DNA from 2 places in the Cetobacterium sp. ZOR0034 genome. Region 1 is predicted to be linked to the other one. Evidence: riboswitches for the same ligand, from Rfam matches in the RefSeq annotation. Region 1 holds a riboswitch; the other holds the start of a gene.
The links. Region 1 has a riboswitch for cyclic di-GMP ahead of L992_RS09605 (HTH domain-containing protein). Riboswitches for the same ligand answer to the same signal wherever they lie in the genome.
Positions count from the first base shown of each region.

Region 2: linked by a shared signal. The riboswitch ahead of L992_RS06790 (DUF4402 domain-containing protein) and the one ahead of L992_RS09605 (HTH domain-containing protein) in region 1 are both predicted to bind cyclic di-GMP.

Region 1 covers NZ_JTLI01000049.1:56,213-61,825, reverse strand. The annotation lists gene L992_RS09620 (hypothetical protein) at 1-655, shown strand, start outside; gene L992_RS09615 (TlpA disulfide reductase family protein) at 682-1,197, shown strand; gene L992_RS13550 (helix-turn-helix domain-containing protein) at 1,263-2,567, opposite strand; cyclic di-GMP riboswitch class I at 2,737-2,815, shown strand; gene L992_RS09605 (HTH domain-containing protein) at 2,993-4,330, shown strand; gene L992_RS09600 (diol dehydratase small subunit) at 4,381-4,605, opposite strand; gene L992_RS09595 (hypothetical protein) at 4,739-5,613, opposite strand, start outside.
Region 2 covers NZ_JTLI01000029.1:18,486-24,098, reverse strand. The annotation lists gene L992_RS06800 (hypothetical protein) at 1-386, shown strand, start outside; gene L992_RS06795 (hypothetical protein) at 456-920, shown strand; gene L992_RS06790 (DUF4402 domain-containing protein) at 995-1,480, opposite strand; cyclic di-GMP riboswitch class I at 1,523-1,598, opposite strand; gene L992_RS06785 (ATP synthase subunit I) at 1,758-2,015, shown strand; cobalamin riboswitch at 2,099-2,281, shown strand; gene L992_RS06780 (sirohydrochlorin cobaltochelatase) at 2,339-3,256, shown strand; partial or broken gene msrA (peptide-methionine (S)-S-oxide reductase MsrA) at 3,333-3,836, shown strand; gene L992_RS06770 (ABC transporter permease) at 3,892-5,115, opposite strand; gene L992_RS06765 (ABC transporter ATP-binding protein) at 5,112-5,613, opposite strand, start outside.

The DNA.
Region 1 (5,613 bases):
AGGAAATCCATTCTTAGCACTGAACAACAACAGCGTTACAGATGGTTGGGTAGAAGGTAAAGTGTTTGTAGATGAAAATATCAATGGTATCTTAGATGAAAATGAAGAGATATATGAGGGAGCAGAGATAATGACCTCTGGAGGAAGTGGACTAACAAGAGAAAACGGTAATTATATAATTGGAGATATAAGCAATACCAATATACATACAATAGAAGTGAATAGAGAAACGATTGACCCTATGTTAGTTCAAGGGAAAGAGGTAATAAAGTTCAAGGGCGCGACTTCATCAAGAGTAAATGTGGATATTCCTTTGGTACCAGTATCTATGATTAGTGGGTATGTAGAAAATAGTTTATTAATAAATGAAAGAGTTTATTATTCTGTATTAGCAGGCTTAGATATAGTTCTAAAAAAGAATGGAGAGGAAGTAGAGCGAACAACTCCGGAGATTGATGGATATTATTTCTTTGAAGATGTTTTACCAGGCGAATATATAATTGAAATCGTTCCTAATAGCCGAAGATACATAGGAACTTTTGATAAAAAAGTCATTAATCTTAAAGTTAAGAGTGGTCGTGAAGGAGATTATTATGAAGATAATAATTTTGCAATAAAATCAATTGAGCTTATAGAAGATGAAATTTTAGACTAGTTATATTAATGAGGAGGGGTTAAAGAATGAAAAGGTTATTTAAATTACTTGTGTTAATATCTGTTATATTTAGTTTTTCATTTAGTGAGGAGAGAGATCCAAGAGAGCAAAAGTTAACATATCTTTTAGGAGAAAAAGTGGATAATTTTGAAGTAAAAACTTTAGAGGGAGATAAAATTTTGACTTTAGAGGAGTTGAAAGGTAAGAAAGTATTTCTAAATTTTACAACAACTTGGTGTCCAGATTGCATAGAGGAAAAATTAATATTTAATAAAGAGTATGAAGAGAAATATAAAGATAGAGACGACATTGTATTTCTAATAGTTTTCGGTCCATATAGAAGTGACAATAAAGAAAAAGTAAAAGAATATATGAAGAAAAATAATTTTACATTTCAACCATATTATGATGGTGAAGAGATGGAACTTTATAAACAGTTTGGTGTTATAAATATACCAACAACATTTTTTATAAATGAACAGGGGATACTTGAAGATGTAAATGTTGAATCAGGTTATAAAAATATGAAGTATTTTAAATAGAATTATTGATAAAAAATAGCAAAGATTCCTAGATCATTGAATTTAAATGATTAGGAATCTTTTTATTATGTTTCTATTTTTTTATAGTTTGGAATTGGAAAAAATAGATTTTTTATATTCAAATTAGAATCATAAAATTTGATATTTTCAACTGTTATGATATTATCAACTCGATTCTCTTTCAAATATCTATTTAAAGAACGAATATTGATGGACTCTGAAATTTTTATATTGTGTTTTTTGTAGATTTCTTTTGTAATTATTGAGATAATATTGATATTTAAATCTCTAAAAACAAAAATATTTTTTATACTTTTATCTTCAAATTCAGAAAGTTGATACCAGATGGATAAAGTTTCAAAAATTGTAAAATTAGGAATTATTGTATTGATTTCTTTTGTTAAAGTTAGAACATTTGAGTTATAAATATGCTGAAGATTAAGTTTTAAAAAAGAAGAATCTTCTATGGAAAATTGATTTCTTAAACTTGTGTAGTATATCCATGGGTTAATAAGCGTATAAAAACGATTATTTTTATAAATTTGATTACCAATATACTTTGCAAATATCGGTTTTAATAGTGTTGCTTTTTGAATATCACTTTTTTCAAATTTTCTGTGTGAATAATAAATTATATCTATAATTCTGATAAGTTCACTTATAGAGTTAGTAGAAAGATTTTTAAAAGAACTATACTTTAAAAAAAATATAATTTTTTTAAAAAAAGTGTTTTCAAAGTGAGCTGGCTTGTGACGATAAAAATATGTTTCATCCATATCTCCTATTTTACTCTCATCTCCTTTAACTTTAAAAGCAAAATAAAATGAAAAAAATGATTGCATTTTACGTGTGGCATCCTCTTTGCAAACTAAAGATACAAAAGAATAGATGTCCTTTTTGATAATGTCAAAATTATCAATTTTAAGAAAAGTTCCTATTTCACTTCTAAGTTTTAATGGAAGAAATTCTTTTTCAATACAAAATTTAAAAGTAAGAATATATGTTAGACGCTTGATGGCAAAGTTATTTCCAATAAGATGTAATCCCTTGTTTGTTGTTTTAATTTTAATGCGATAAGTTTTTAGTATAGGTAAAGATTCGTTTAGGTAGTGATTTAAATTTCGCTTGGTAATATTTAACTCATTGGATAGATTGGATAAATTAACAACTCTATTTTTAATTAAACAAAATAGAAAATAAAAAATTTTCTCATTTTTAGAAAGTTCTTGGACAGATCTCAATCGAATTTTAGCATTTTTTGATAGAAATATTTTTTCGATGAGAGTATTACTTTTTATTTCTAAACTATCAGAATTATATAGTTCAGAATAGATATCTTCTAAATAGAGTTTTGTGTGCTGTGGAGACATAGAGAAAAGATTGCCAATTTCTTTTGATGTTAAATAAGGATTAATCTTAATTAATTTCAAGAATAATAAAGAAAAGAACAATATATTTTTTGAATGTAATTTTATCTTCAAAAAAGCAGGAAAAATAGTGTAAGATTAGAATAAAGAATATAGTAAGGGAAGTGTTTAAATATAAAAATGGCAAACTTCAGGAAACTGAAGGACGCAAAGCTATAGGGCCTAAATTGAGATGGCAGCCAGTTACACGTTGAATTTTATAAAAATTCAAGATGTATTTTTTTTAATTGAAAGTTTTTTTATTTATAATGAATGTTATATGAAAAATATTTTATAAAAAATAAAAAAACCTTCATAGAGACGGATGTTATGAAAGATAGTATAATGAAGATAACTAAAATAAATTATATGGAGTGGAGGTAAAAAAGATGGTTATCAACGAACGATGTATTAATATTTTATCAGTTTTAAATGAAACAAATGGATTTACATTAAAAAAATTATCTGAAAACTTTAACGTACATATAAGAACGATTAGGTATGATATTGATAACATCAATTATATTTTGAAAAGTTATAAACTAGACGAAATAAAAAAAATTGATGGTGGAGCACTGCAAGTTAATTTGAAAAGTAATGATTTAAATAAAATTATTTCAGATTTTGGAGGAATGTTTTCGGAGAATAGAAAAAGTTATTTGAAATTAAAAATTTTATCTAAACAGATGGTAAATTTAACAAAAGAAGCAGAGTTCTTAAATATATCAAGAACAACTCTGAAGAAAGATATGTTGATAATAAAAAATGAGTTTCAGAGAAAAGATGTTTTTATTCGCGAGTTTGCATCGAAAGGAATATCAGTAACAGGTGAAGCAGAAAATATAGTAGATATATTTGAAGAGGAGATTCGTAAAGTAATTGATAAGCAGTTTGTAAATTTACCAAATGTTCTAAAAGATTTAATAGGAAGAATAGTTGGAGATATAACTCCAGCAGTTTTAAAAACAAAAATGAAAGAACTTTTAGGAAATAACTATAGTTTGGTAGAATATAATAAAGTGTTTTGTAAATTGGCTGCTTTAAATACAAGGCATAAATTAGAACAAAATAAAACAGGGTATAATATAGAGGAGATAAACGAATTTATAACTTCAACTCAAGGAGAGGAGTTTATATTAAAGGTGTCTTCAAAAGAGAGAAAAGTGAATAAAAATGATAGTTTGAAAGAAGTAAAAGATATTTTAAAAGATATAATAGATACTTTAGAGATAGATGCAGATGATGTGCTTCTAGAAAAACTTTTAAAAGAACTTGGGGATATTAGAGAAACTTTGCCTATTCCAGAAAAAATTTGTGAAACAAATTTTTATAAAGATTTTTCAGAAAAAATGAAAAGTGATATTTTGATCGATAAGGATATTCAGAGTATTTTTTATTTGTTATATAATCAACTTGCTATGAAGGAATACTCTAATTTCAAGGAACTTAAAGTACTTTTTATATGTGATGAATTAGAAGTTGTAAAAGATCTCATTCAAAAAAAATTAAAAAATATCTTTGATTTTAAAAAGATAGATAAGATATCATCACATATATTTGAGATATTTGGTGCTGATGATGAGTATGATTTAATTATAACTAGTGGAAATATAAACGAGACTTTAGAAACACCAGTTTATAAAATTAGTAGTTTTCCATTAGAAAGTAATTTTATAGATTTAAAATTTTTTCTTTTAAAAAATTTAAAGAATATAAAATGTTTATAAATATTTAAAGATTCCTATTCTCTAAGATATGAGTTTAGGAATCTTTTATTTTATTCAGACTTCTTTTTAAAAAATCCTTTTCTTTCATAGAGTTCAATTAAAGAACGAATAAAATTCGCATTTTCTATAGCACCATATAAAGTTTCAAATTCATAAGCTAGAGCTAAAAGTTCGTCTTTAGTTGATTGATAAGGTTTTAATGCTCGATACATCTCAATAATTCTATCATCTGAAACTTTAATAAACTGTTCAGTTGTTTTTAAATTTTTATTCATATTTTCTCCTAACTCAATAGCAAGGTATTTTTAATGTCGTTTTTTTTACGTAACATACGTTATGTTTCCTTTTTTTTGAAATAAAAAATATGTATGAATATTTCAGAAGAAAAGAAAATTCATACATATTTTATTAAGGATTAATTTTTTTGTAGTTAGGAATTGGAAAAAAAATATTTTTTACATTTAAACTACTATCATAAAGCTTAATATTTTCAACGGTTATGATATTATCAACAGAATTCTCTTTAAGGTATTTTCTTAAAGAACGAACATTAATATACTCAGAGATTTTTATATTATGTTTTTTATAGATTTCATTAACTATTATAGGAACAATATTTATATTTAAATCTCTGAAAATAAAAATATTTTTTATACTATTATCTTCAAATTCGGAAAGTTGATACCAAACGGAAAGAGTTTCAAATATAGTAAAGTTCGGGATAATAGAGTTAATCTCCTTTGTTAGGCTTAAAACATTGGAGTTGTAGATATGTTCTAAGTTCAACTTTAGAAAAGCAGAGTCTTCGATAGAGAAACGAGCTCTTAAAGCGGTATAATAAACCCAAGGATTTATAATAGTGAAAAAGCTATTATTTTTATATATTTGATCTCCAAGATATTTAGCAAAAATAGGTCTTAGTTGGACAGATTTATTTAATTCTTGTTTTTGAAACTTCCTATGTGAGTAATAAATAGTATCTATTATTGTTATTAGTTCACTAATAGAATTAGTATTGAGATATTTAAAAGATGAATTTTTAAAAAAATAAACAATTTTTTTAAAAAACTCATCTTCGAAATGAGCAGGTTTATGTCGATAAATAAATTCTTCACTCATATCTCCGATTTTCACTTCATTATCTCGAACTCTAAATGCAAAATAAAATGAGAAGATAGAACTAGTTTTATGAGTAGTGTATTCAGAAGAAATTAAAGACATAAAAGAATATATATCTTTTTTTAAAAGGCAGAAATTATCAATCTTAAGAAAAGAGATAACTT
Region 2 (5,613 bases), on a different contig from region 1:
AAAATATTAGAAGTAATTATGAAAACATAGCTACAAACTATAGTGCATACTTAGTTGCAGGAACTTTAAATTATAGTATTTTTGAAAATTGGACAGCTGGAATTAATTTGGCAACTTTATTTGATAGTGAAAAAAATATAGATTATGGTTTAGGATTCGAACTAGGTTATATATTTAAAAGTAATTTATGGTTATCTTTAGGATATAATTTTGTTGGTTTTAGGGATAAAGATTTTGATCCAAATGGAGAATTAGCTCAAGGATTGTTTCTAAGATTTAGAATGAATATAGGAGATATGTTTGATAGATTTAAAGAAAATGGAAAGAAAGAACCTCCAGAGAAAGTAGAGATAGTAGATGTGTATAATTTACCTAAAGAAAAATAATAAAGGTTATTTATTTTATGAAAATGTGATATACTATTAATCTGAGAAAATGTTATGGAGGAATTTCCAATGAATGAGATATTAGTAAAAATTTCAAAAAAATATATGATGGCTTTAGAAAAACAAAGTCCTGAGGATAAAGAGAGTAATATAATATACGGAAAGATATTAAATATATTAGAGAAAAATCCTGAATTAAATCTTTTTGGTCTTTTAGAAGAGTTAAACAAAGGAAAGAAGTTTTATGAGAAGAACAAAGTCAGAAATCGTAGAGATAGATTAACAAATCTAGATATTATGATAAAAAATGCAAATACAATTGTAGATAATCTTTTAGAAGAAGATGAAGAGAGTCTAAGAAGAATAGAGAGAAGCTTAAATAGAAGTGATATTTATAGAGATAGAATGGCTATGAATATTTTATTAGCAGAGTTTCCATCACACGAATTACACGAGGTTTATTATACAATAAAAAATGATCAATGTAAGAAGTTTTTATTAGAAGTTGTAAGCGAAATAAGAGCTGAAAGATAAAAATAAGACATCCTTTGTAATAGTAATTATACTGTTATGAAGGATGTCTTTTATTGTGAATTTGATTATGACAATTAATTATAATGAGCTTTTAAAGTGAAATTCCCTGAATATATTCCCGGAGCTTGGTCACGACTTACATCAGTCGAAGCAGCAATATTCAGAATCTGTTTTCCTGAGTCAGATAATTCAATAACATCATTTCCAGGAGTAATCCATTCACCAGGTTTATTTATTTGAGTACAATTAAATAAAATTGTGAAAGTATTATTCCCATTTTTTAAAGGAACTCTAAAACTATCTCCTTCAGATTTTACACCTTCAAAAGTTATTCTAACTTTCGAATTAGATTCTCCTTGAAGCGAGAAACTAGAAAAAGCTTGATTGAAAGTTCCAGGTAAAATATCGCCGAACTCTAGATCTTTATCAGCTTTTACTGTTAGCGGTTTTAAAACCTTAGCATTAATCTGCATTATTGCTTGATTAGACTGTCCTTCATTTGATAAAAGATTTAGAGACACCACCCCAAATAAAGTGCTTAACATTAAAATTTTTCTCATTAATTCCCTCCTAATAAAAACAAAAAAACCAACTACACTATAAAGTGTAGCTGGCTGTCATTTAAAAGACCCTGTAGCTTTGCGTCATAAGGTTTCCCTTATTTTGCCAAAATATAAAGACTGTATTAAAATAATATAACAAAAAATAAAAAAAGTCAAATACTTTTATTGTATATTTTAAAATGTAGATTAATTGCAAGGAAAGTTGTTTATTTTACAGTAAATAAAAATATGGAATTAATGGTGTAAATTCTTTAAATATAAGGAGATGAGTAGGATGGTTATTGCATTTGTAGGTGGGATTGTTTTAGGGTTTTTATTTTTTTATAGTCTAGATTTTGGAGTAAATGAAAGTAAAAGATTTAAAAATCCGTCATTATTTATATTTATCACATCTCTAGTGAGAATTATTATTCTTTTAGGGGGTTTTTATTTCTTGGCACAAAACAATGGTTATAACTTTTTTGCAGCATTAATCGGAGCTTTAGTGTCTAGAATATATATTGTATATTTTTATAAGAATAAAAGAAAATAGATATTTAAATATCAACATAATATATATATAGCTCACGGAGTATTCTTTTTTTATAGAATGATTGAAAAAAATACAATGTAATGATAATATACCTCTGTAATGGTTCGAAAGATTAAAAGGGAATTGAGTGAAAAGCTTAAACGGTCCCGCCACTGTAAAGAGGATGAAAATAGATTAATCCACTGAATTTTTATTTTAAAATTTGGGAAGGAATATGAGTAAAGTGAATCTGAGTCAGGAGACCTGCCATTATAATCTGCGAGGACGGAGAAGAGTTTAAGCTCTTCTCTCAAATTTAAAATTATATTTGGGAGGTTATTTTTATGAAAAAATTATTATTATCACTATTTTGTTTGTCATCAGCATTAATTCTAGCTCATGGTGAAGATGCTTTTGAGGACTCAAATTTTTATACAGGGGGAAAAAGTGCTATAATTATGACACATTTTGGAACTACACATAAAGACACGAGAGCTAAAACAATCGATAGAATCAATCAAAAAGCAATTAAGGCTTTTGAAGGAAAAGCTGATGTTTTTGAGGCTTATACTTCGAGAATTGTTGCTAAAAGAGTAGAGGCTAACGAGGGAATAAAGAAGTATAATCCGAGTGAAGTTTTGACTTCATTAAAAAAACAAGGGTATAAAAATGTTATTATACAACCAACAAATATAATAGATGGTGTGGAAATGGAGTCAATAAAAAGAGAGGTTTTACTTCATTCAAAAGATTTTAATAATTTGAGAATAGGGGATGCACTTCTAACAGATCCACATCATTATGAAGACGCAATAAAGGCGATAATGAAAATAGCAGCACCTCTAGGGAAAAGAGAAGGAGTAGTTTTAGTAGGACATGGAACATATAATTCTGCTACTTCAGCTTATGCAATGTTTGACTATATGGCAAAAGATATGAATGAACCAATTTATGTGGGAACAGTTGAAGGATATCCAACTTTTGAAACTGTTGTGAGACAATTGAAAAAAGCTGGAAAGAAAGAAGTTGTCTTAATGCCTATGATGTTTGTAGCTGGAGATCATGCAAAAAATGATATAGCTGGAGATTGGAAAGAAAACTTAGAGAAAGAGGGATTCAAAGTAAAAGTAAAATTAACTCCTTTAGGAGAGATTCCTGAAATTCAAGATATGTTTGTAGGGAATGCAAAATTTTTAGAAAAGCATAGAAGTATTGATATTATAGAAAAAAAAGCTGGATATGCAAAAAGTAAAGATATTTAGTATTAAAATTAACAAATTTTGTATATAATGTAGATGAGGTGATTTTATGAAAATTAAAAATATCGATTCAAACTTAAATATTCATGAGATTTATTTAGCCGGAGGATGTTTTTGGGGAGTAGAGGCCTATATGAAAAAAATATCTGGAGTGATAGATGTTGTTTCAGGTTATGCTAATGGTTCTACAGAAAATCCAAGCTATGAAGATGTTATATACAGACATACAGGTCATGCCGAAACAGTAAAAGTGATTTATGATAGAAATATTATAGATTTACCTCTACTTTTGAAATATTATTTTAGAATTATTGATCCAACTAGTTTAAACAAACAGGGTAATGATAGAGGAACACAGTATCGAACAGGGATTTATTATACTGATTTAAATGATAAATCAATAATTGATAAGGAGATATTAATTCTACAGCAAAGTTATTCTGAAAAAATTCAAATTGAGATAAAAGTTTTGGAAAATTTTTATTTGGCAGAAGAATATCATCAAAATTATTTAAAGAAAAATCCAAATGGTTATTGTCATATTGATTTAGAAAATTTTGAATCTATTTTAGTTGATAAAAAATAAAAAGATAAAACCCCGTTTTAGTTTTTAACTATACGGGGTTTATTTTTTTAAGTTATTCAGCTCTTAAAGCATCTATAGGATTAAGTTGTGAAGCCTTTTTAGCTGGTGTGACTCCGAAGATAACTCCTATGAATGTTGAAACTCCGAGTGCTAATGATATTGAAAATATCGAAAATACTGGAGGGATATTTACAAAGTATCCAATTATAAGAGCTAACGAAACTCCAATAACTACACCTACAACTCCACCGATTCCTGTTAAAATAACAGACTCCATTAAAAATTGAATTAGTATATCTTTGTTTGTAGCACCAATTGCTTTTCTTATTCCGATCTCCTTTGTTCTTTCAATAACACTAACTAACATTATATTCATAACTCCGATTCCACCAACAAAAAGTGAGATACCAGCAACAAAAGTTATAAATAGATTTAAAGTACTTAGAATTTTATCAAATGAAGCAGCAGCATTACTCATAGTTTCAACTTGATATAGTCCTTTAACTCCGCTAATATCCTCTAAAACTTTATTAGCAGCACTCATATCAGTAGCTAACTCTTCAGGGTTTTTAGATTCTACAATTATAGAGTTATATCCTCCTGTAGATAGATTATAAACTTTATCATACGTGTTAAGTGGGGTTCTCATAAATCTAGGGATTCTTTGTCCACCCATAACTTTCACAAGTTCTTCTAATGGATTTTTAAAAACTCCAACAATTTTATAAGTGATAGGGCTATTTTTTCTTCCAATAGCAAAAGACATCTCATTTCCAACAGCATTTTCTGAACTACCAAAAAGACTTTTAGCGGTAAGATTATCTATCACTAAGATTTTCTCACCTTTTTCATATTCAAATGGAAGAAAAGCTCTACCGTAAAGATATTCAGCTTTGTCAATTTTCTCATAGTCTGGAGTAGTTGCAGTGAGCTGTATCATCTCACGTCTACGCCCCACTTCAATAAAAACTCTAGTACTTATATTTGCACTTACATTTTTAAAAAGATTAGTTGATTTTAAACTTTCTATTATCTCTGGTTCTAAAAGATATTTCCATCTAAACTCTTCATCATCTTTATCAACTGAGATTGTAAATTTTCCATATCCGCCCTCTTTTAAATCTCCAGTTATATTTTGTTGTCCACCTTTTCCAATAGCAGACATTGTTATAACAGAAGAGATTCCGATTATAATTCCGAGCATAGTTAAAAATGATCTGACTTTATTGCCTCTTAAATTCTGTATAGCACCTTTTAAACTTTCTAAAAAATTCATACATTTCTCACATCCTCGATAACCTGACCATCTTTGAATCTGATAACTCTTTTACAAGCTTTACCTACCTCAGGTTCATGTGTAACTATAATTATAGTTTTCCCTTGTTCGTTCAACTCTTTAAAAAGTTGCATAATCTCTTTCTCAGATGTACTATCTAGGTTTCCAGTGGGCTCGTCAGCTAAGATTATAGAAGGCTCATTTACAAGAGCACGAGCTATGGCTACTCTTTGCCTTTGTCCTCCCGAAAGTTCATTAGGTTTGTGATCTAATCTATCCCCTAATCCTACTTTTTCGAGTACAGCCTTGGCTTTTTGAGCTCTTTCTTTGTGATGAACACCAGAATATACCAATGGAAGCTCAACATTTTCTAAAGCTGATAACTTTGAAAGTAGATTGAATGATTGGAATACAAAGCCAATTTTTTTATTTCTAATTTTAGAAAGCTCTTCATCTTTTAGTTTTGAAACTTCAATTGCATCTAGAATATATTCGCCC